DNA from 3 places in the Vibrio echinoideorum genome. Region 1 is predicted to be linked to each of the others. Evidence: riboswitches for the same ligand, from Rfam matches in the RefSeq annotation. Region 1 holds a riboswitch; each other region holds the start of a gene.
What was found. A riboswitch is a leader RNA that binds a small molecule or an ion and turns the genes downstream of it on or off. The one in region 1 is predicted to bind thiamine pyrophosphate.

Region 1 (7,840 bases):
TTTTGCACGCTTGACTGGTGAGTGTCAGTAATAGAGTTATTGTTACTATTACTATTACTATTACTGTTACTGTTATTCAGCGAAGTTAGACGGGAATAACGCTCTAAGCGCCTCTTCATCACGTTCGCTCTTAAACTCAATGCCTTTGCCGATTTCACGCGCGCGCAGTGCGGCAGGGCGGCTGTTGATTGTATCAAACCAACGCTTTAAGTTCGGGTAAGGTTCTAGGCCTTCTTCACCAAGAACAAAAGGTGCTTTATCAATCCAACCCCATGCCGCGACATCGACAATGGTGTACTCATTTCCGACGAAAAAATCACGACCTTCCATATGCTTTTCTAACACTTCATAGTGACGTTGTGCTTCACGCAGGTAACGGTTCACGGCGTAGTCTAGGCCTGCTGGCGCAGCATGACGGAAGTGTACCGATTGGCCAGAATATGGACCAAGACCACTCGCGATGAACATCATCCAAGATAGCAGTTCAGCTCTGTCTTCTGGCTGGCCCGCTAGCTTGCCTGTCTTCTCTGATAGGTAAAGAAGGATAGCGTTAGAGTCGAATACACGTTGTCCGTCATCTTCAATCGCCGGCGTTTTTCCATTCGGGTTAATCAAACGAAATTCCGGAGTGTGCTGCTCACCCTTTAAAGTATCAACAGGGACAAGTTCAAAATCTAAGCCTGTCTCTTCTAGAAACAGTGCAATTTTCATTGGGTTTGGTGTCTGGTGAAAATAAAACTTAAGCATGGGGTAACTCCTTGTATTGGACATTCATTAAAACACCACTTGAACGATCGTTCAATAATTGATTGTGAATTATATGAAAATTAACCTGTTTTTTTGAAACGAGTGGTGATTGAACTTCCGTATGTGGGAAGAAGTTGGCGTGAATCTATTTGGGGTTGAGAACCTTAAGTAACTGAAAGTATGTGTTTATATGTGAGCTTTCATGTCGATGGTAAGTCTAAAATCGAGTGTGTAAGTGTCGATTATGATGGGGGAGGCGTGTGAGTTAGAAGCTAGATATTCGAAAATAGTCAGTGACATCATTGTTATACAATAACTCGCTAGGTTGGTGAGCGTGTTTAGGCGTACAAAATCGTGATCTGCAGCCACATCTTATGCAACAAATGAATATTAACGCTGTAGATTCTGGTGCGCTTCACGGTTTTTTAATACTAGGAGCTTACATTGGGGAGCAAATCTGATGCGAACACTTAACGACACAGGATCTTTCCATGAAAAAGAACATTATCGCCCTCGCTCTTGGTGGCATGCTGGCTTTTAGCGCAACTCCTTATTCTTTTGCTGCTAACGATGGTGCTGTAGAAGCTTCAGCAGATTACGCTCAGTTGGTGACTAAGCGACAAGTCGTCGATCAGTTACTGCATGATGCGCTGCAGGCATTTAAGTCTCCAGCAAGAATTTCTCACGCGGGCTTCACGGCAAAAATGCCAAGCAACATGGAAATTGTGACGAATCGATTGTTAGAAGCCTACAAGCTTGAGCCTTACCGCACTGACTTGCTTATATCGGCAGCGAACGCTCAGATCTATAATAAAAATGCAGAGCGAGCTATTGAGTTGTTTGAGCAAGCACTGACGGTTGCGCCAGACGATGTCGACCTTCATGCGTATCTAGCGGTTTGGCAACGATTTGATGGTAATGACAGTGAATCCAACAAGCATATAGAGAAGCTTGAGAGCTTGAACAAAGGCAAAGCCGAAGACATCAAACGTATCTTTGCTACGGTCGATCGCGTATTAGAAACACCGTTGAAAGAATCGGCAGATAAAGGGCTACTGAGCGATCACGGCGCCATCGTTACTTTGGGTTACGCGCTTAACCCTGATGGCTCCATGCATGAGATCTTGATTGAACGTCTTGAAACCACATTGGCAATGTCCAAAGCCAACCCGGATGCGATGATTGTGCTAACGGGTGGCGTGCCTAAGAACCACAAGACAGAAGGCAAGTTGATGGCGAATTGGCTTATTTCAAAAGGGGTGAGTAAAGACCGCATCATTGAAGAAAACTATGCAACTAGTACGGTAGGTAATGCATTGTTCAGTAGTTACGCGCTTGCTCGTCATAATATTAAACATGCGACCATTATTAGCTCGGCGAGCCATGTTCGTCGTGGTCAAACTCTGTTTGAAATTGCGAGCTGGCAAACTGGCCCTCAAGGAATCACATTTGATACGGTTGCTTACCCAGATAAGCCGTTAGAAAGTCTTAAAAATGCAAGCAGTGGCGAACTGTTAGGTATCTACCGTGACGCTCTTCGTACCTATGGTATGTGGAGCTACCGCTCTTACCCATTGGAATCTCGTTAAGCCCAAGCTTCACTTGTTGGTACAATCAGGAAGCGTGAGGTGGTAAACTGCGCTTCTATTTTTATTTTGTGTTTTATAGGTAAAGTGATGAACCCGATTCTAGCGCTGTTGAAAGAGAACAATATTAGCGACGAGCAGATCAGCGAGATATTCAAGACGCTGACAGAGAAACCTCTTGCAGCAATGGCGACAATCAGCCAGCTTGGATTACCTCAAGATAAGCTTCAAATGCTGATGAGTCAGGTAATGCAAAACCCTGCGCTAATCAAAGAAGCAGTTGAAGAGCTTGGCCTAGATTTTTCTAAGGTTGAAGCGGCTAAGGAGCAACTTCAAAAATAAGTGAGTTGAATGAGCTGATATCGTCTTAGCTTATTCACATTCAATGAAAAGGTCGTTTAAGTTCAGCAACAGGCTGTCTTAACGGCCTTTTTTGATCTTGGTGGCGATTATTCACTTTGATCAAGTTGCTTTCAATCCCTGCCTCCCATTTTCTACTCAACGACTATTTCAACACAATTGACAGCACTTTTGCCAAATATGCGTCGCTACTGACAATTTACTTACTAGACTTAATTAACCTATGTGCGACTTGATATGTGCACCTTGATGAACAGTGTTTTTTGGATGAGGAATGCCCTGAATAGTAGGGACATAAACATCAAACAATAGCGCTGTTTATTTATGGGTCACAACAAGAAAAAGAATAAGAGGGCACTCAAATAAGCCCTTTATTGAGCAGTGATTTTATAGGAAATGAGTTATGAAATATTTAAAGGAAACCGCTTTAGCGAGCCTTGTGTTGGCAGGGCTTGTTGGTTGTGGCGGTGATTCAGGTTCATCAAGCAGCACGACACCCATTACCTTGAGCGTGAGTGATGCGCCCATTGATGATGTTAAAGACGTCACTGTGACATTCAGTAAGGTCGCTTTACTTCCAGATCAGGGAGGCACACCATTAGTTTACGACGTGTATAAAACGGATGAAAACGGCGACTACGTTGATGAAAATGGCGATCCGTTGCCAGACGGTGAAGAACCTATTCCATTAAGTGTTAATTTATTGGATTACCAAGGCAGCGATGCACTTCCTTTGATTGAAAATGAGGTCGTTCCGGTAGGTAACTACAAGCTGTGTGTATTTGCGAATGATGGCGATCACCCAACACATCAATCTTACGTGATAGAAAACGATGATACGACTCGTGAGTTAACGGTGAAAGGTAATGGCGCGTGCCCGCAAGGTGTGGGTAAAGAAGATAACGCTGGCGTGCTTTACTTTAATGATTCATTTAATGTGAACCAACAGAGTAACGATTTTGTTGTCGAGTTCGATCTTCGACGAGGCCTAAAGAACAGTTCAACATATCCTGATTACACTATTCAAAGAACGTCTGTAAGCCTTATCAATACGGTTGAGACAGGAAATATTGAAGGTACTGTTGCGAAGCAAACCTTTGATGCTTGTAGGCTCACAACCGATAATACCTTTGTTCAGGCGGTCTACTTGTATGAAGGCAACATCGACAAAGATGACATGACTCCGATTGGCGGTAGTGAGGAAGTAAAACCAGTCACTTCAGCTTCCGTTGTGCTTGGTGAAGACCAAACTAATTTTGAATTCTCACTGGGCTTTATTGATCCAGGTACTTATTCATTAGGTTATACCTGTACTGCGCAGCATGACAGTGATGAAGACAATGCTGATCCGGTTGCTGATGGTTTTGAGATCTATGATATTCAAAATAGTGTTCAGGTAGTGGTTGGTCAGGATAGCCAAGTATCGTTCTAAATTTTTGACGTGATTTAGCATTCGAATAAATACGGCCTCTTATTTGGAGGCCGTTTTTGATCATGTCACCTAGCTAGATGAATTTGATGAGCATTGAGTGTGACTATAGGGTAGTGATAATGTAACGTTGTCTCTCTTACTTTAACCTAGCGAAATGTACTCCGGCGTTGCTCATGAAATCTAGCTTAAGCATTCGATCTTACACCAAGCAATTTAATACTCATGCCCATGATGGTTATCATCAACTGGTGCTGCCCATCCAAGGGAGTATTAGCATTGAAATGGTGGGGTATGTTGGTAAGGTCGCTGTCGGTGAATGTGTGGTGATTCCAGTAACCACAGCGCATGCGTTTAAGGCGGATGAAGCCGCGCGGTTTATTGTCGCGGATATGGTGGGGTTACCGCAGCATTTGTTAGAGCATGAGCTCTCGGTTTTCACGATAACACCCCCTTTAATGAGCTTCCTGTTGTTTGTAGAGAAGCAATTGGAATATCAGGTCGATAGCGGTATTGAGTCATCAATCTTGGATGTGTTTTCACTGCTGTTAGAGCAACAACAAGTGAGCAAGAGCATCGACCCAAGAATCCGTGCGGTACAAAGGCTGATCGCGGATAACTACACGCAACCGTTATCCATTTCACAGCTTGCAGAAACGGCCTGTTTGAGCCCTACTCAATTCAAAAAACGCTTCAAAGAGTGCTTGGGTATCAGTGCGCTTAAATACATCACTCGATATCGCATGGAGAAAGCCCAAGCCTTGCTAACCCACACCGATTTACCGGTTCAGTTGATAGCCGAAAATGTGGGATATAGTGATGTTTCTGCTTTCAGTCGCCGCTTCTCTCAGCACTTTGGGATGTCTCCAAGGGCGTTTTTAGGCTCAATGAAAGACAGTCTTTAGAAACAACAATAGCGTCCTTTCGGCAAACTAATGTTTATCAACATTAACTATTATCTATTTCAGAACTGAAAATTGGGTAATAGAAATGAATCTTGCCATCAATCGCGTTAACGAATTCCAAACGGGCACTTTAGCCATCTTGTTTGCTTCTATTTTATGGGGCACGACAGGCACCGCCGCAAGCTTTGCACCTGATCTAAGCCCCTTGGCAATTGGTGCTTTTTCTATGGGCGTCGGTGGTCTAATGCAAGCGGGCTTGGCGTATCGAAAAATCCTATTCGCTTTCGACAAGCTTTTGCAGAACAAGAAGCTGTTGACCGTGAGCGCTTTGGCTTTGGCGATCTATCCTTTAGCTTTCTATTCTTCAATGAAATTATCTGGCGTGGCGATTGGTACAGTGGTTTCGATTGCTACCGCACCTTTCTTTTCTGCTCTGTTAGAGTGTCTTATTAGCAAAAAGAATAATATCAACAAGCGTTGGCTCATTAGCTTTGCGATTGGTGTGGTAGGCATTGGGCTGTTGGTGTTTTCAGAATCTTCAGCGGCGAATGAATCCGCTGATGATCTCAAGCTGTTGGGTATTGCTTTAGGTCTACTCGCTGGGTTGTGTTATGCCATTTATTTTTGGGCGACAAAAGCACTGATAGACAAGAACATTGAGTCTCAAGCAGCGATGGGTAGTATTTTTGGCCTGGGTGCGATGCTGTTGCTGCCAACGCTCTGGTTTACTGGTGAGAACCTGTTTTCCTCGCAGATTAACGTATTAGTCATCAGTTATCTGACGTTAATTCCACAATGCTTGGGCTATATCGCGTTCAGTTTTGGTTTACGCCATGTCACCGCTAGTAGTGCCAATCTGCTGACCCTGTTTGAACCAGTAGTTGCAGCGGTGCTTGCCGTCTGTGTTGTCGGTGAGCTGATTCCTTTTATAGGTTGGCTAGGTATGTTTCTGATTGTGCTGTGCTTGTTGATACAGTCGAAGCCATCTAAAGGAACGCTATAAGTATTTGTTTTGTAGCGCCTAATTGAAGTTTATTCATGCGTAATTCTTATAATTGAATAAAATCAGTATCTCAGTTGTGAGAGTGCTGTTACTATCGCTATCAATAGTCGGGGGGCATATACCTTATTTGGTGTGTGCTGAGATCGTTAATCGAGACCCGTTGAACCTGATTCAGTTAACACTGGCGTAGGGAACTATAAGCACTCGATCTACGTCTGCACCCATGAAAACTTTCATGAGCCTAATGCGACTTCTCCTTCGATCAGTGTTCGTTCTCCTGCGTCTTGTAAGATAGTAGGAGCGACAATGACACACAGTTCTATTTCAAAAGATTTAACGCCAAAAGCCTCAGTTTCACAGCACTCTGCTGATGGTTCGATTCGAACGAACACTCCGATTGTATTGACGATCGCAGGTTCAGACAGCGGCGGCGGTGCAGGTATCCAAGCTGATATTAAAGCCATGTCTGCTACAGGTAGTTTCGCTTGTTCGGTAATTACCGCTATCACTTCCCAGAACACTCAAGGCGTTTCCGCCATTTTTCCAATCCCACTTGATCATGTCGCTAGCCAGTTAGATGCGGTTTTCACTGACCTGAATATCGTGGCCGTAAAAGTCGGCATGTTGGCCGATTCGCAAATCATCAAAGTCGTTGCAGACAAAATTAAGCAGTATCAACCTAAGCATCTTGTGATTGACCCTGTAATGGTTGCGACAAGTGGCGATCTTCTTCTAGAAAACTCAGCTATCACGACGCTGAAGCAAGAACTGATTCCGCTGGCAGACATCATTACTCCTAATTTGCCTGAAGGCGCAGCGTTAACAGGCAAGCCGGTACCTGAAAGCGAAGCTGACATGCAGGGCATGATTGAAGACTTGCGCGCACTGGGCGCGAAAGCGGTACTTCTCAAAGGCGGCCATTTAGAGAAAGATGAGAACAGTAACGACTTACTGATTCTGCCAACCACCTCTGCTTTGATTAGTGCGAAGCGTTTTCCTACTAAAAATACCCACGGTACGGGTTGTACGCTCTCTTCGGCTATCGCTTCTTTTTTGGCTCAAGGCAACACGCTGGCAGAAGCTGTTGACCTAGGCAAACAATACATTTCGCGCGCGATTGCTCATGCTGATGAGCTGCAAGTCGGCCAAGGCCATGGGCCTGTAAATCACTTCTTCGCTGGACACGGCAATGTCCGTTAATACGGTTGGTGTTCAGCTCAGCAATGCCTCCTTACGTTATAACGACAGTGAGCACGCGACCTTATCTGGGTTGTCGCTTAGCTTAAACGCAGGTAAGTGGACGGTATTGTTGGGTCGAAGTGGCTGCGGAAAAACCACGGTATTGCGTTATCTGGCGGGCTTGCTGGACGACAAGGTGGAGTGGCAGGGCACATTGGCAACGTCCGATGAATTGCCTTTAACCGATCGCATCGCTTACATGGCGCAGCAAGATTTGTTACTGCCATGGCTATCGGTCATCGACAATGTTTGCCTGAGTCATCGTTTTCAAAATCCAGCTTCTGATAAAGCACTGCAAACCAATCAAGCACTAGAGTTGTTAGCTGCGGTTGGTTTGGCTGATTATGCGAATGCGATGCCGGATCAGTTGTCTGGAGGCATGCGCCAGCGTGTTGCTTTGGCTCGCACCTTGATGCAAGACAAACCTGTTGTGCTGATGGATGAGCCTTTCTCTGCGCTGGACGCAGTAACAAGGCATAAGTTACAAAGCTTAGCGTGTGGACTGTTAAGAGATAAAACCGTTGTGTTGATCACTCATGATCCACAAGAAGCGGTGCGTTTGGCGGACAAT
Region 2 (7,840 bases), on a different replicon from region 1:
CAATACCAGAGGTAATATGGTCGTAACCAGGGGCAATATCTGTCGTCAGTGGACCTAAAGTATAGAAAGGTGCTTCGTGGCAGTGCTCTAACTGCTCGTCCATATTCTCTTTGATTAGGTGCATTGGTACATGCCCAGGACCTTCAATGATCACCTGAACGTCGTATTCCCAAGCCACTTTAGTCAACTCACCTAGAGTACGTAATTCCGAGAATTGAGCTTCATCATTAGCATCAGCAATCGAACCCGGACGCAGGCCATCACCTAATGACAGAGCAACATCGTACTTCGCACAGATCTCACAGATCTCACGGAAGTGGGTATAAAGGAAGCTTTCTTGATGATGTGCAAGGCACCATTTCGCGATGATAGAACCGCCGCGAGAGACAATGCCAGTCACACGCTTAGCGGTCATAGGGACGTAACGAAGCAGTAAACCTGCGTGGATAGTAAAATAATCAACACCCTGCTCTGCTTGTTCAATCAAGGTATCACGCATCACTTCCCAGTTAAGGTCTTCCGCAACGCCATTCACTTTTTCAAGCGCCTGATACATAGGAACCGTACCAATCGGCACCGGACTGTTACGCAAGATCCATTCGCGAGTCTCGTGGATATTACGGCCGGTGGAAAGGTCCATCACGGTATCGCCACCCCAGCGAGTCGACCAGACTAGCTTCTCAACTTCTTCTTCAATCGAAGAGCTTACTGAAGAGTTACCGATATTGGCGTTCACTTTCACTAAGAAGTTTCGGCCAATAATCATAGGTTCTGATTCTGGGTGATTGATGTTTGAAGGGATAATAGCTCGACCTTCTGCAACTTCTTTGCGCACGAACTCAGGGGTAATTTCTTTCGGTAGGTTGGCACCGAAGTTATGGCCAGGGTGTTGATGATTAAGCTGCTCATCAGCAAACTTCTGACGTCCCATATTCTCACGTATTGCAATGTACTCCATCTCAGGAGTGATAATGCCTTGACGAGCATAATGCAGCTGGGTAACACATTGGTTACCTGTAGCACGACGAATTCTAGGTAGATTGCCGTAACGAAGGTCGTCTAGGGTTTCATCTTCTAAACGTTCTTTGGTGTAAACAGAGCTTACATCGTCTAACAGTTCCGTATCGCCACGCTCATCAATCCATTGCTCTCGCAACTTAGGAAGACCGTTATACAGGTCTATTTCGTGTGTAGGGTCTGTATAAACACCGGAGGTATCGTAAACTTGAATAGGTACATTAGGTTCGAATACAGGCTCTTTTTTGCTGCCACCCACAAGGCTATCAGCGAGTGATATTTCTCGGACAGGGACTTGAATGTCCGCTCGAGATCCTTGGATGTAAGCTTTTTTTGAATTTGGATAAGGTTGTACGGATAAAGAATCAATGAAATTCTTCGCTTCCAGTCTTGCTTGTTTACGACTCGACATAGCATTTTTCCTTGGCTTTTAGCCATTATTTATAGGGATAAAAATGCTTGACGGATTTGATGCTACAAGAGGGATTACAACAAGAAAATACAGTTGTGATCTGGAGATAGATCTCTAGAAGGATTCTAGTTAGATACCTACTCTTGTTCCCTTCGCAGGTATTAGCCTGATCAGGTTCAACGGATCCCGAGTTAACGGTCTCAGCCATATGGCACTCCGACAAGTTCGATCGAGTATATAAAAACGGCTTGGATAAACCAAGCCGAGTTGTTAACAAATCGTAAGAAAGTTTTAAGACTTTATCAAAAGTTGGAAGCCGATCCATGCTGCTGAGATGCTGAGAACCACGTTGAGTAGCACATTGAGTCCCATCTTAAAGAAAGCACCCTGCTGCATAAGAAGCACGTTATCCATCGAAAATGTAGAAAATGTAGTCAGTGCTCCAAGGAAACCAAGACCGATGATCTGCCTCCATGGTTCTGTCGCAACCATCTCATTCTCAAACGCTGCGATGAGTAAACCCATAATTAAAGAGCCAATTACGTTAACTGTCAGCGTACCGTAAGGGAAGCCACGTCCTAGCATCACCACACATAACTCTGAAATCAAATAACGCGAACAAGCACCAAATGCGCCACCAATGGCAATAAAACCTAAAATAGATAACTGACCCATGAATCCTCCCAAACAATAGTCCCTATATTCTAGCTTTACCGCCGATAAAAGCGAGGGTATAAACTAAGAATGCATGCGCAAATATTAAACGTTACAGGTGTCACTTAACTTCAATATATCCCATCAATCCCGTTTTCATGTGTTCAATAACATGACAGTGGTACATCCAACGCCCTGGGTTGTCTGCAACAAATGCAGCTTTAGCTCGGCCATTTTTTCCAAGTAGCACAGTATCTGTATGGAAAGGTTCTTCAATTTTTTTACCATCAATTTCCAATACAGTGAATGTATGACCATGAATATGAATCGGGTGATGATATTGAGTAACGTTCTTAAGATCGAATATGTAAGTCTTACCTAGTTCTAAAGTTGCCAACGGTTTAGGAATATTATCTTTACTCATTCCTTCCCATGCTCTTTTATTAGCAAGCCAAAACTTAGGCATGGACTTCCCATCTTTAGACACTGGTGATACCGCGCCCTCCCACTCGAATACAAAATCGATCTCTTCAGCATTAGCAATATCTAGGTTAGGTACTGGATTCAATGGTAATAATGGCAACACCCGCTCTTGAGTAAATGTTGAGTCTACGACTTCAAATTCACATAAAGGAAATGGGAAACGCCCCTTCATTTGGAGAACGTTAACTCGCTCCCCTGCTTTAGGAGCGATCAATCCGATATCAACACGCATACCCGGACCAATTTTATGTTGAGTCAGTTTATAAGGCGTTTTTACAGGATTACCATCGATGGCTATAACCCATGCTTCAGCCCCTTCGACAGCAATAGGGTAAGTGATCGTATTATCGACATTAGCAATACGCAGTCTAGTCGCTGCATACTGCTTCAACTGATATATGGGTTCATGGATTCCATTAACACTACTCCACTCACCAGGAGTGCCCATACGAGCACTGAGTCGTGGGATCATTAAATCTTTCCATTGACCCTGTTTGTCGATGTGCCAATGCTTAAGCATCAATGCGTGTTCTTCATCGAACCGTACTGGATTACTCTCTTCTACGATAATAAGACCAACTAAGCCCATACCAAGCTGCTTCACGCTATTCATGTGTGGGTGATACCAAAACGTACCGGCATCTGGCGGCGTAAATTCATAAATGAATGTTTCGCCAGGCATAATAGGAGGTTGGCTCAAGAAAGGAACGCCATCCATTTCGATTGGAATTCTTAGGCCATGCCAATGAATGGTAGTAGGTTCTGATAGCTTATTGGTAAAACGAATTATTACCTTCTCACCTTGTCGACACTGAATCGTTGGAGCAGGAATCTGTCCATTGAAACCCAAAATATTGGTATTAAATCCCTTCACTAACTCTGCTGTTGAGGGCTCAGCAGTTAAGTCATAAACATACTTTCCTTGCTCATCAGCAGACCGCTTCATTGAACAAGCGGGGAGTACTGTTAGTGCAGATATAGCGAGAGATGATTGAATAAACTTACGACGGGAAATATCCATATTTGTTGCCTTTTAGTAATAACGACCAAAATGTAACAAAATATTGAGAATAATTCTCATAAAGAAGTGTGGATTGTGTTGTTAATTGCTTATAAAAGAGACTGAGATAAGTAAGCACTTACATTTCTAAGACAATATTCTATTCAAGGTAGGTAATTATCGATTAAAAATCGAACAAATGTAAATCAAAAAGACTCTAGGATTTCTGCTTCGATGGGGATCAATATAGTCGACTTGGCTGACACTCCGGTCCTCAACGTCACTTTGAAAAAGTGACAGATACAAAAAAGCTCCAGCATTTCTGCTGGAGCTTTAAATATGGCAGGGGTGGAGAGATTCGAACTCCCAACACGCGGATTTGGAATCCGCTGCTCTGCCAATTGGAGCTACACCCCTAAAACTTTATCTTGCTTCAGATTCGAAAAAACCTCGCACTAGGCGAGGTTATCGAATAAGTGGCGGAGTGGACGGGACTCGAACCCGCGACCCCCGGCGTGACAGGCCGGTATTCTAACCAACTGAACTACCACTCCGCAGTGGTCAACTCACTAAGTGAGCGTCCATATCCCCAGGTCGGTCGACCTAAAGATTTAATTTAAAGCCTGGCGATGTCCTACTCTCACATGGGGAAACCCCACACTACCATCGGCGCTATTGTGTTTCACTTCTGAGTTCGGCATGGAATCAGGTGGGTCCACAATGCTATGGTCGCCAAGCAAATTTTAAAATTCGGAAAGCTTATCTAAAAGTATTTCTCTTCAAACTCATTCAAGGTCTGATACATCTGAGTCCACAAAACCCCTTGGGTGTTGTATGGTTAAGCCTCACGGGCAATTAGTACAGGTTAGCTCAATGCCTCGCAGCACTTACACACCCTGCCTATCAACGTCGTAGTCTACGACAACCCTTTAGGACACTTATAGTGCCAGGGAAAACTCATCTCAAGGCTCGCTTCCCGCTTAGATGCTTTCAGCGGTTATCGATTCCGAACTTAGCTACCGGGCAATGCCATTGGCATGACAACCCGAACACCAGAGGTTCGTCCACTCCGGTCCTCTCGTACTAGGAGCAGCCCCTTTCAATTTTCCAACGCCCACGGCAGATAGGGACCGAACTGTCTCACGACGTTCTAAACCCAGCTCGCGTACCACTTTAAATGGCGAACAGCCATACCCTTGGGACCGACTTCAGCCCCAGGATGTGATGAGCCGACATCGAGGTGCCAAACACCGCCGTCGATATGAACTCTTGGGCGGTATCAGCCTGTTATCCCCGGAGTACCTTTTATCCGTTGAGCGATGGCCCTTCCATTCAGAACCACCGGATCACTATGACCTGCTTTCGCACCTGCTCGAATTGTCATTCTCGCAGTCAAGCGGGCTTATGCCATTGCACTAACCACACGATGTCCAACCGTGTTTAGCCCACCTTCGTGCTCCTCCGTTACTCTTTGGGAGGAGACCGCCCCAGTCAAACTACCCACCAGGCACTGTCCGTAATCCCGATTCAGGGACCAACGTTAGAACATCAAAACTACAAGGGTGGTATTTCAAGGACGACTCCATCACATCTAGCGACGCAATTTCATAGTCTCCCACCTATCCTACACATGTAGGTTCAATGTTCAGTGCCAAGCTGTAGTAAAGGTTCACGGGGTCTTTCCGTCTAGCCGCGGGTACACTGCATCTTCACAGCGATTTCAATTTCACTGAGTCTCGGGTGGAGACAGCGTGGCCATCATTACGCCATTCGTGCAGGTCGGAACTTACCCGACAAGGAATTTCGCTACCTTAGGACCGTTATAGTTACGGCCGCCGTTTACCGGGGCTTCGATCAAGAGCTTCGTCCGAAGACTAACCCCATCAATTAACCTTCCGGCACCGGGCAGGCGTCACACCGTATACGTCATCTTACGATTTTGCACAGTGCTGTGTTTTTAATAAACAGTTGCAGCCACCTGGTATCTGCGACTCTCGTCTGCTCCATCCGCAAGGGACTTCACTGATAAGAGCGTACCTTCTCCCGAAGTTACGGTACCATTTTGCCTAGTTCCTTCACCCGAGTTCTCTCAAGCGCCTTGGTATTCTCTACCCGACCACCTGTGTCGGTTTGGGGTACGATTCCTTACAATCTGAAGCTTAGAGGCTTTTCCTGGAAGCATGGCATCAATGACTTCACTACCGTAGTAGCTCGACATCGTATCTCAGCGTTAGTAGTGGTCCGGATTTACCTAAACCACCCGCCTACATACTTGAACCTGGACAACCGTCGCCAGGCCCACCTAGCCTTCTCCGTCCCCCCATCGCAATTGTAAGAAGTACGGGAATATTAACCCGTTTCCCATCGACTACGCCTTTCGGCCTCGCCTTAGGAGTCGACTTACCCTGCCCCGATTAACGTTGGACAGGAACCCTTGGTCTTCCGGCGAGGGAGTTTTTCACTCCCTTTATCGTTACTCATGTCAGCATTCGCACTTCTGATACCTCCAGCAGCCCTTACAGACCACCTTCAACGGCTTACAGAACGCTCCCCTACCCCACATACCCTAAGGTACGTAGCCGCAGCTTCGGTGTATAGCTTAGCCCCGTTACATCTTCCGCGCAGGCCGACTCGACCAGTGAGCTATTACGCTTTCTTTAAATGATGGCTGCTTCTAAGCCAACATCCTGGCTGTCTGAGCCTTCCCACATCGTTTCCCACTTAGCTATACTTTGGGACCTTAGCTGGCGGTCTGGGTTGTTTCCCTCTCCACGACGGACGTTAGCACCCGCCGTGTGTCTCCCGGATAGTACTTACTGGTATTCGGAGTTTGCAAAGGGTTGGTAAGTCGGGATGACCCCCTAGCCTTAACAGTGCTCTACCCCCAGTAGTATTCGTCCGAGGCGCTACCTAAATAGCTTTCGGGGAGAACCAGCTATCTCCAGGTTTGATTGGCCTTTCACCCCTAGCCACAAGTCATCCGCTAATTTTTCAACATTAGTCGGTTCGGTCCTCCAGTTGATGTTACTCAACCTTCAACCTGCCCATGGCTAGATCACCTGGTTTCGGGTCTAATCCTAGCAACTGTACGCCCAGTTAAGACTCGGTTTCCCTACGGCTCCCCTAAACGGTTAACCTTGCTACTAAAATTAAGTCGCTGACCCATTATACAAAAGGTACGCAGTCACACCACGAAGGTGCTCCTACTGCTTGTACGTACACGGTTTCAGGTTCTATTTCACTCCCCTCACAGGGGTTCTTTTCGCCTTTCCCTCACGGTACTGGTTCACTATCGGTCAGTCAGTAGTATTTAGCCTTGGAGGATGGTCCCCCCATATTCAGACAGGATATCACGTGTCCCGCCCTACTCGTTTTCACTGATTATGATGTGTCGGTTACGGGGCTATCACCCTTTACTGCGAGACTTTCCAGACTCTTCACCTGCATCATTAAAAGTTTAAGGGCTAATCCAATTTCGCTCGCCGCTACTTTCGGAATCTCGGTTGATTTCTCTTCCTCGGGGTACTTAGATGTTTCAGTTCCCCCGGTTTGCCTCCTGTTGCTATGTATTCACAACAGGATACGTGCTTATGCACGTGGGTTTCCCCATTCGGAAATCCCAGACTCAAAAGGTTATTACTACCTAATCTGGGCTTATCGCAAGTTATTACGTCCTTCATCGCCTCTGACTGCCAAGGCATCCACCGTGTACGCTTAGTCACTTAACCATACAACCCGAAAGGGTCTTAGTGTATGGCAACTAACCAAGGTTTTTGGTTGTCATTAAGAAGGGTTAATTCTCAATGACTGTTTGCCGGACTCAATTGTGAATCAATGTAAACATTGATTCGAATACAAGACACTTGAATGTGTTTGTTGTGTTTATCTAATGAAAGATAAACATTGAGAACTTTTAAATTTGATTGAATTACTCGTAAGTAAATCAATCAGTCAGCTTTCCAAATTGTTAAAGAGCATGAGACTTTAAGAACCAGTGTTCTAAAATTCACATTTTCTAAAGACTCTCAGGGTCAAACATACCAACCAGCGACAAAAGAAGTGGTTTGAACATTTTAATAACCAAGAATATTTAGAGAATGGTGGGCGATACCGGGCTCGAACCAGTGACCCCCTGCTTGTAAGGCAGGTGCTCTCCCAACTGAGCTAATCGCCCACGATAGTTTTAATTCCTTCGCGGAGAAAGAATGGTGGGTCGTGCAGGATTCGAACCTGCGACCAATTGATTAAAAGTCAACTGCTCTACCAACTGAGCT
Region 3 (7,840 bases), on a different replicon from region 1:
CACTATTTGCAGCAATGCGAGTACTTAGGCAGGTTTGATACACCACAAAGTTATGCTCTTTTTGACTTAGTTGCTTATCCAGCGATGATTCTTGGAAAGAAAAGTGTCGTTGGTGAGGTCTATATCATTAACGACGAAGTTTTGGCGTCGCTCGATCGGCTAGAAGATGTTCCGATTGAGTATCGTCGCGAGCAAATAGAGACTATATTTGGATTAGCATGGGTATATTTGTATCAGCTTGATCTAACAGCTAATAAAGAAATACTTTCGGGTGACTGGTGTAAGCGAAGCAACTCGCTATAGTAAATGAACTACTGAAAGCATTCTGACGTAATAGCTAACAGTCTTAATGTACAGGCTAGTCTTTTCCATCAGGAGGAAATTATGAAATATCTATTATTGGTACTATCATTATCGCTATTTGGTTGTGTGCAAACTCCACCACCACCGACATCAATGAACACGACCGATTGGCAGAGCTTTGGTGAAGAAAGGGCACTCAAAGGAAAAACAAAGCAGAGTGAAATGAGCTTGGCTGAAGCAGCCTCATCACCATCGATTGATGCAAATTTATATGCAGCATACGGGCAAGGTTATGAAGTCGGTAAAACTCAGTATTGTTCTCAAAACCCAAGAGCTTTAGGGCGCCGTGGTGAGACTTACCTCGGGATTTGCGATGATGTCGATAAATGGTTCCGTTTCAACTTTGAACGGGGCGCAGAATCGAAGTTTGAAATTCGATAATACTGTCTCGCGCTTAAATAGCGTCACTAAAAAAGCCAGCATCTGTGATGCTGGCTTTTTTAGTGACGCTATTTCGAGAAATAAGCGAGAGAATTAGTCTCGGTTAAGCTCAAGAAACTCTTCTACTTTGCGAACCATATCTGTCGTTCCAACAAAGAAAGGTACACGTTGGTGCAACTCAGTTGGCTTGATATCCATGATACGTTGAACACCGTCTGATGCGATACCACCAGCCTGTTCCATAAGGAAAGCTATTGGGTTGCACTCGTACAACAGACGCAGTTTTCCTTGAGGGTGACTTTGTGTGCTTGGGTATAAGTAGATACCGCCTTTCAGCAGGTTACGATGGAAGTCTGATACTAGAGAGCCAATGTAACGAGAGGTGTAAGGACGGTTATCACTCGGCTCATCTTCTTGGCAGTACTTGATGTACTTTTTAACACCCGTAGGGAAACGGAAGTAGTTACCTTCGTTGATCGAGTAAATCTTGCCTTCATCAGGGATCATCATGTTTTCATGAGATAGACAGAAGGTACCCAGCGATGGGTCGTAGGTGAAGCCATTTACGCCAGCACCTGTTGTGTAAACAAGCATGGTTGAAGAACCGTAAATTACGTAACCCGCAGCGACTTGCTTGTGTCCAGGTTGTAGGAAATCTTCTTGTGTTGGCGGAGTGCCAATCGGTGATACTCGACGGTAGATAGAGAAAATTGTACCAACCGATACATTCACATCGATGTTTGAAGAGCCATCTAATGGATCCATCAGAACAACGTATTTTGCGTTTTTGTTGAGCTCTTTATTGAAGGCAACCGCTTCGTCTTCTTCTTCACTTGCTACACCACAAACTTGGTCACGAGCTTCTAGAGCCGCTTTAAATTTGTCGTTCGCGTAAAGGTCTAGCTTTTGTTGCTCTTCACCTTGAACGTTGTCTGTACCAACAGCGCCAGTAATGTCGACAAGACCTGCTTTGTTGATTTCACGGTTAACAATTTTTGCAGCAAGACGAATTGATGACAAAAGGGATGATAGATCACCACTTGCATGGGGAAAGTCATTTTGTTTTGCAACAATGAACTCACCAAGGGTGCGCATCTCAGACATGTTATTTCCTTAAACTTCTCTCAATATTAGGGGGGATTTGAGCACTGTAGATTAGGCCTCTTGAGTGGGCTTTATTCATCTAGACGCTTACCTAAATTCTAAAGGTTAGATCTTTTTAATGGTAATGAACTAAGCGACACAGATCTCACTTACTATGTCGACTAAATTTGTTTTGCATTGCTGCTCGCTTTTAATCGCCATTTAATGATAATGAGTGCAAGTAGTTTGATTTAGACATGGCTCATTTAGCCAAGCGTTTGGAAGCAATATATGCATATTCACATCTTAGGAATTTGTGGCACCTTCATGGGTGGTGCCGCGGTATTGGCTCGTCAATTAGGTCACAAGGTTACGGGTAGTGACGCGAATGTTTATCCTCCAATGAGCACCTTGTTGGAGTCTCAGGGGATTGAGATTATTGAAGGGTTCGACCCTAGTCAATTAGAGCCAAGGCCTGATCTCGTGGTTATCGGTAATGCCATGAGCCGTGGTAACCCGTGTGTTGAGTATGTATTGGATAATAACCTTAGATACACATCTGGCCCGCAATGGTTGCAAGAATTTCTACTGCATGACCGTTGGGTTCTTGCGGTCTCGGGAACGCATGGCAAGACTACTACATCAAGCATGTTGGCTTGGATCTTGGAAGACTGTGGCTATGCACCGGGCTTCTTAGTTGGCGGTGTGTTGGGTAACTTTGGTATATCTGCTCGCCTTGGTGAAAGTATGTTCTTCGTGGTTGAAGCCGACGAATACGACAGTGCTTTTTTCGATAAACGATCTAAGTTCGTTCATTATCATCCAAGAACGTTAGTGATGAATAATCTTGAGTTCGATCATGCGGATATCTTTGATGATCTTGAAGCGATCAAGCGACAGTTCCATCATTTGGTCCGCACAGTGCCAAGCAATGGCCGTATTTTCTCACCGAAGCAAGATACCGCGATCCAAGATGTGTTATCTCGTGGTTGCTGGAGTGAGACTGAATCGAGCGGCGAATTTGGCGATTGGGATGCTAAGAAACTGGTTAAAGATGGCTCCAAATTTGAGGTCTATTTCCAAGACGAATGTGTTGGAACCGTAGACTGGGATTTGGTTGGCGATCATAACGTAAGTAATGCCTTGATGGCGATTGCGGCGGCAAGACATGTTGGTGTGACACCCGACTTAGGATGTGAATCACTGGCAACTTTCATTAATACCAAGCGTCGCTTAGAGTTTAAAGGTGAGGTGGGCGGTGTTTCTGTCTATGACGATTTTGCACATCACCCAACGGCGATTGAACTTACTCTGGGTGGCTTACGTAATAAGGTCGATACGAAAAAAATCATTGCCGTTTTAGAGCCTCGTTCTGCCACCATGAAGCGTGGTGTGCATAAAGAAACCTTGGCTGATTCGCTCAAACAGGCGGATTCTACCTACTTATTCCAGCCGGATAACATTGATTGGTCTGTACAAGATGTTGCCGATGCGTGCCATCAACCCGCACATGTAAGTGATGACATGGATGCATTCGTTGCTAGAATTGTCTCAGAGGCACAAGCGGGCGACCAAATCTTAGTAATGAGTAATGGTGGCTTTGGTGGTATTCACCAGAAATTGTTGGATGCGTTGGCACTCAAGGGCTAACTGATCCACGACCTTATATTTTGAAGTAATTGAGAACATGACAAAATACGATAAAGCTATAACCCTCGCTTTCACTGGCGCATCAGGTGCGCCTTATGGCCTGCGTTTACTTGAATGCCTTTTGGCGGCGGATTATCAGGTTTATTTACTGATATCGTCGGCTGCGCGAGTGGTGTTGGCGACCGAGCATGAACTTAAGTTACCTGCTGGACCAGATGCAGCGAAACAAGCTTTGGTTAAACACCTTGGGTGTGACCCCGAAAAGCTGGTGGTGTGTGGCAAAGATGATTGGTTCTCGCCGGTTGCCTCTGGTTCTGCAGCGCCGAAGCAGATGGTAGTCTGCCCATGTTCCGCAGGAAGCTTGGCTTCAATTGCTCATGGCTTATCGGATAATCTGATTGAACGAGCTGCAGATGTGGTCATGAAAGAACGAGGCCAACTATTGTTGGTGGTTCGTGAGACGCCATTTTCGACGCTGCACTTAGAGAACATGCATAAGCTATCGACCATGGGTGTGACGATTATGCCTGCCGCTCCGGGTTTTTATCATCAACCTAAGTCGATTGAAGATCTGGTCGATTTTATGGTGGCGCGCATTTTGGATCATCTTGGCATCGAGCAAGGTTTAGTGCCACGTTGGGGTTACGATCAACGTAATTGATCCAAACTTGATAGCTTATTGTTAAAATTCGAATTACAATTCTGAACACTCATCGGGGAGCGAACCATTCAAATAATGAATGCGAGCTGAGATCAAGCAAGTGCTTGGGACCCGTAAACCTGAACCAGATAATGCTGGCGTAGGAATTGAGTTAGGAACAACTTCTACCGTTCTCCTCCCTCAAACCTGTGCCGCTCAGACCATGGAGAGCGTCCAGTGAAATTCACATTAACAACTCTTGCTGTTACTACAGCCATCTCTTTTTCTGCCTTTGCTGCAGACAATACCCTAACGGTTTACACCTATGACTCTTTTGCAGCGGATTGGGGCCCTCGTCCTGCCGTTGAAAAAGCATTTGAAGAAAAGTGTGGTTGCGATGTGAACTTTGTCGCGCTAGAAGATGGCGTGTCGATTCTGAACCGCTTGCGCCTTGAAGGCAGTAATAGCAAAGCAGATATCGTGTTAGGCCTAGATAACAATCTAATGGCTGAAGCAAAAGCGACGGGTTTATTGACTGAGCACAGTGTTGATACGTCATCAGTGACACTTCCTAACGGCTGGAACGACAGCACCTTTGTCCCTTATGACTTTGGCTACTTTGCGTTTATCTATAACAAAGAGAAACTAGCAAACCCACCTAAGAGCTTGAAAGAACTGGTTGAGCAGCGTGACGACCTCAAGGTTATTTACCAAGACCCACGTACATCAACGCCGGGTCAAGGCATGATGCTATGGATGAAGTCAGTATACGGTGATGAAGCGACAGCAGCTTGGAAGAAGCTTGCTCAGAAGACGGTTACGGTTACTAAAGGCTGGTCTGAGGCTTACTCTATGTTCTTAGAAGGCGAGTCGGACTTAGTCTTGTCTTACACAACATCTCCGGCTTACCACATCATTGCAGAAAGTGACTCTAAGTACGCAGCTGCAAGCTTCGAAGAAGGCCATTACACTCAAGTCGAAGTGGCAGCTAAGGTTAAAGGCAGTAAGAACGAAAAACTGGCTGATGAGTTTATGGCGTTTATCCTAAGTGACGAGTTCCAATCGGCAATGCCAACGGGCAACTGGATGTACCCAGTGACTGACATCGAACTACCAAAAGGGTTCGAGCAGTTAACGGTACCGCAGAAAGCTCTGAGCTTTACGCCTGAAGAAATCGCCTCTAAGCGTAAGGCTTGGATTCGCGAATGGCAGAGTGCACTTACTTTCTAACTTAATTGTCTAACGATTAGCTTTCTAAAAACTAGCTTTTAACTTTCTGTATTTAAAGGTTCGTTCAATATACTTTGAGCGAACTATTTACGGTAAAAAATCAATTTATGATAAAGAAAACACCTAAGGTCGGGATCTGGGTTGCGATACTCATTACCGCCTTCGTGGTTTCAGCAGTTGGGGCATTGCTTAGCAATGCCCCTTCTCTTGATATCAGCCAAGTATGGTCCGATCCTTACTATTGGCATGTAACGAAATTCAGTTTTTATCAAGCGACACTCTCAACTTTACTGAGTGTTGGCTTTGCTATACCCATTGCTCACGCTCTATGTCGCAGGCAATTTTTTGGACGAGCTCTGTTGTTAAGGCTGTTCGCCTCGACCTTGGTTCTGCCTGTGTTAGTTGGTGTCTTTGGCTTGCTCGCGATTTATGGCAACAGTGGTTGGCTAGCTAAATTTTTGGCTAACTTCGACATTGAATTACCATTCTCGATTTATGGTTTGAATGGCATTTTGCTCGCACATATCTTCTTTAACCTGCCTTATGCTAGCCGTTTACTTTTACAAGCTTTGGATACCGTGCCTGCCGAGCAACATAAGCTGTGTGCTCATTTGGGTATGAGTCACTGGAATAAATTTAAATGGGTTGAATGGCCGCGTTTAAGGCAGCAACTGCCACATGTTTGTGGCTTAGTCTTCATGTTGTGTTTTACCAGCTTTGCTACTGTAATGGCTTTAGGTGGAGGCCCAAAGTCGACCACTATCGAGTTGGCCATCTATCAAGCAATTAAATTCGACTTTGACCTGCAGGCTGGTGCGTTACTCGCAATATGGCAAATGCTATTGTGTGGTGTGCTAGCGGTGAGTATTCAGCGTTTGTCTAAGCCTATTTCCGTGACAGCCAGTCAGCTGTCGGAAGAGAAATATTTGGTTAAGGACAGCTGGTGGTCAAAAGCTTGGGATAGCTTTTGGATCATCGTAGTCTCAATGCTGGTATTGCCGCCATTAGCCATGGTTATCTTCAGTGGAATTAACTCACAAGCGTTGACGGTACTCAGCAGTGAACCGTTTTGGGCGGCGTTAATGACTTCGGTTCGGGTGGCTTCTTTGGCCAGTGTTATCGCTGTCTTTATCGGTATTGCGATACTGCTGACCAGTCGTGCATGGCGCTTACAGAACAAGAATTTTCGAGCCGATAAAATCGAGCTGATTGGCACGATTATTTTAGTGACGCCGGGGTTAGTGATCAGTACTGGTCTTTTTTTATTGCTGCGTTCATTTACCGATGTGTTCAGCTTGGCTTTCTTTATTGTGATTGCCGTGAACAGCTTGATGGCGCTGCCTTACGTGATTAAAACCTTGGCTCAACCTATGTTGCACCTGTCTCAGCAGTATCAGTATGTTTGTGCGAGTCTAGGGATGACTGGCTTTACGCGATTCAGATTGGTGGAGTGGCGTGCATTACGCAAACCTATGGCACATGCATTCTCAATCAGCTTCATGCTTGCGATGGGAGATTTAAGTGCGATTGCCTTGTTTGGTAGCCAAGACTTTAGAACGTTGCCTTTATACCTATTCCAGTTGCTTGGAAGCTACCAAATGGAAGCCGCCGCAGTAGTTTCAGTGAGTTTACTGCTGCTGAGTGTGGGCAGTTTTAGCTTAATAGAATTTTTATTTACTCGAAACTCAAACCTAGACACTAAAGAGTTAAGGAACCGATGATGTTAGTGATGAAAGATGTGGACTACCACTATCACCAAGAGTTGTTTAGCTTTGATTTCCAAGCGGAGCAGGGCGACATTGTTGCATTGATGGGGCCGAGTGGTGCAGGTAAATCAACATTGCTGGCATTGGTGGCTGGATTTATTGAACCTACATCGGGTGAGATTTCAGTGGCAGGTCAATCTCTGATTGGTAAAGAGGCATACCAACGTCCATTGGCAATGTTGTTCCAAGAACATAACCTGTTTGCTCACCTTACTGTGCGTGAGAATATTGGTTTGGGGTTGCATCCAGGGTTAAAGCTTACAGCAGCCCAAAAGCTCGAAGTGGAACAAGCTGCAACACAAGTTGGGGTTGCTGAGTATTTAGATAGGTTGCCTGAGCAATTATCTGGTGGCCAACGTCAACGTGTAGCGTTAGCCCGCTGTTTTGTTCAGCCACATGATATTTGGCTTCTTGATGAGCCCTTTTCTGCACTTGATCCCTTGCTTCGCGAAGAGATGCTTAACCTAGTGAGGCGATTAGCGGCAGAGCGAAATATTACTGTTTTGATGGTGACCCACCATTTAGGTGATGCTAGAAGTATCGCGAATAAATTTGTTTTTGTCGCGCTAGGTAAAGTGTTGGTTGAAGATTCAATAGAAGTGTTGACGGCCGAACACTCTCAATCAGAGTTAAGCGCGTTTGTTAAGGCGGGTGAGTGACGACTGAGTATTGGTCTTGAGGACTTTTTATATTGAGTAAGTCGAAAAAAAAGACCTAGCATGTGCTA

Region 2: another riboswitch for thiamine pyrophosphate. It lies ahead of thiC (phosphomethylpyrimidine synthase ThiC); the one in region 1 lies ahead of thiD (bifunctional hydroxymethylpyrimidine kinase/phosphomethylpyrimidine kinase).
Region 3: another riboswitch for thiamine pyrophosphate. It lies ahead of thiB (thiamine ABC transporter substrate binding subunit); the one in region 1 lies ahead of thiD (bifunctional hydroxymethylpyrimidine kinase/phosphomethylpyrimidine kinase).

The regions. Positions count from the first base shown of each region.
Region 1 covers NZ_AP025484.1:1,281,489-1,289,328, reverse strand. Annotated here, with positions in the region: gene OCV36_RS21910 (glutathione S-transferase family protein) at 73-747, opposite strand; gene OCV36_RS21905 (YdcF family protein) at 1,239-2,336, shown strand; gene OCV36_RS21900 (DUF2999 family protein) at 2,424-2,675, shown strand; gene OCV36_RS21895 (DUF4382 domain-containing protein) at 3,097-4,125, shown strand; gene OCV36_RS21890 (helix-turn-helix domain-containing protein) at 4,299-5,027, shown strand; gene OCV36_RS21885 (DMT family transporter) at 5,113-6,030, shown strand; TPP riboswitch at 6,129-6,240, shown strand; gene thiD (bifunctional hydroxymethylpyrimidine kinase/phosphomethylpyrimidine kinase) at 6,337-7,230, shown strand; gene OCV36_RS21875 (ABC transporter ATP-binding protein) at 7,220-7,840, shown strand, end outside.
Region 2 covers NZ_AP025483.1:32,481-40,320, reverse strand. Annotated here, with positions in the region: gene thiC (phosphomethylpyrimidine synthase ThiC) at 1-1,429, opposite strand, end outside; TPP riboswitch at 1,560-1,658, opposite strand; gene crcB (fluoride efflux transporter CrcB) at 1,721-2,104, opposite strand; gene OCV36_RS00160 (multicopper oxidase family protein) at 2,205-3,587, opposite strand; tRNA gene OCV36_RS00155 (tRNA-Trp) at 3,907-3,983, opposite strand; tRNA gene OCV36_RS00150 (tRNA-Asp) at 4,044-4,120, opposite strand; rRNA gene rrf (5S ribosomal RNA) at 4,188-4,303, opposite strand; rRNA gene OCV36_RS00140 (23S ribosomal RNA) at 4,401-7,294, opposite strand; tRNA gene OCV36_RS00135 (tRNA-Val) at 7,665-7,740, opposite strand; tRNA gene OCV36_RS00130 (tRNA-Lys) at 7,773-7,840, opposite strand, start outside.
Region 3 covers NZ_AP025483.1:357,902-365,741, forward strand. Annotated here, with positions in the region: gene OCV36_RS01700 (gamma-glutamylcyclotransferase family protein) at 1-303, shown strand, start outside; gene OCV36_RS01705 (DUF2799 domain-containing protein) at 385-744, shown strand; gene fbp (class 1 fructose-bisphosphatase) at 838-1,848, opposite strand; gene mpl (UDP-N-acetylmuramate:L-alanyl-gamma-D-glutamyl-meso-diaminopimelate ligase) at 2,119-3,477, shown strand; gene OCV36_RS01720 (flavin prenyltransferase UbiX) at 3,515-4,138, shown strand; TPP riboswitch at 4,182-4,301, shown strand; gene thiB (thiamine ABC transporter substrate binding subunit) at 4,355-5,347, shown strand; gene thiP (thiamine/thiamine pyrophosphate ABC transporter permease ThiP) at 5,455-7,068, shown strand; gene thiQ (thiamine ABC transporter ATP-binding protein) at 7,068-7,772, shown strand.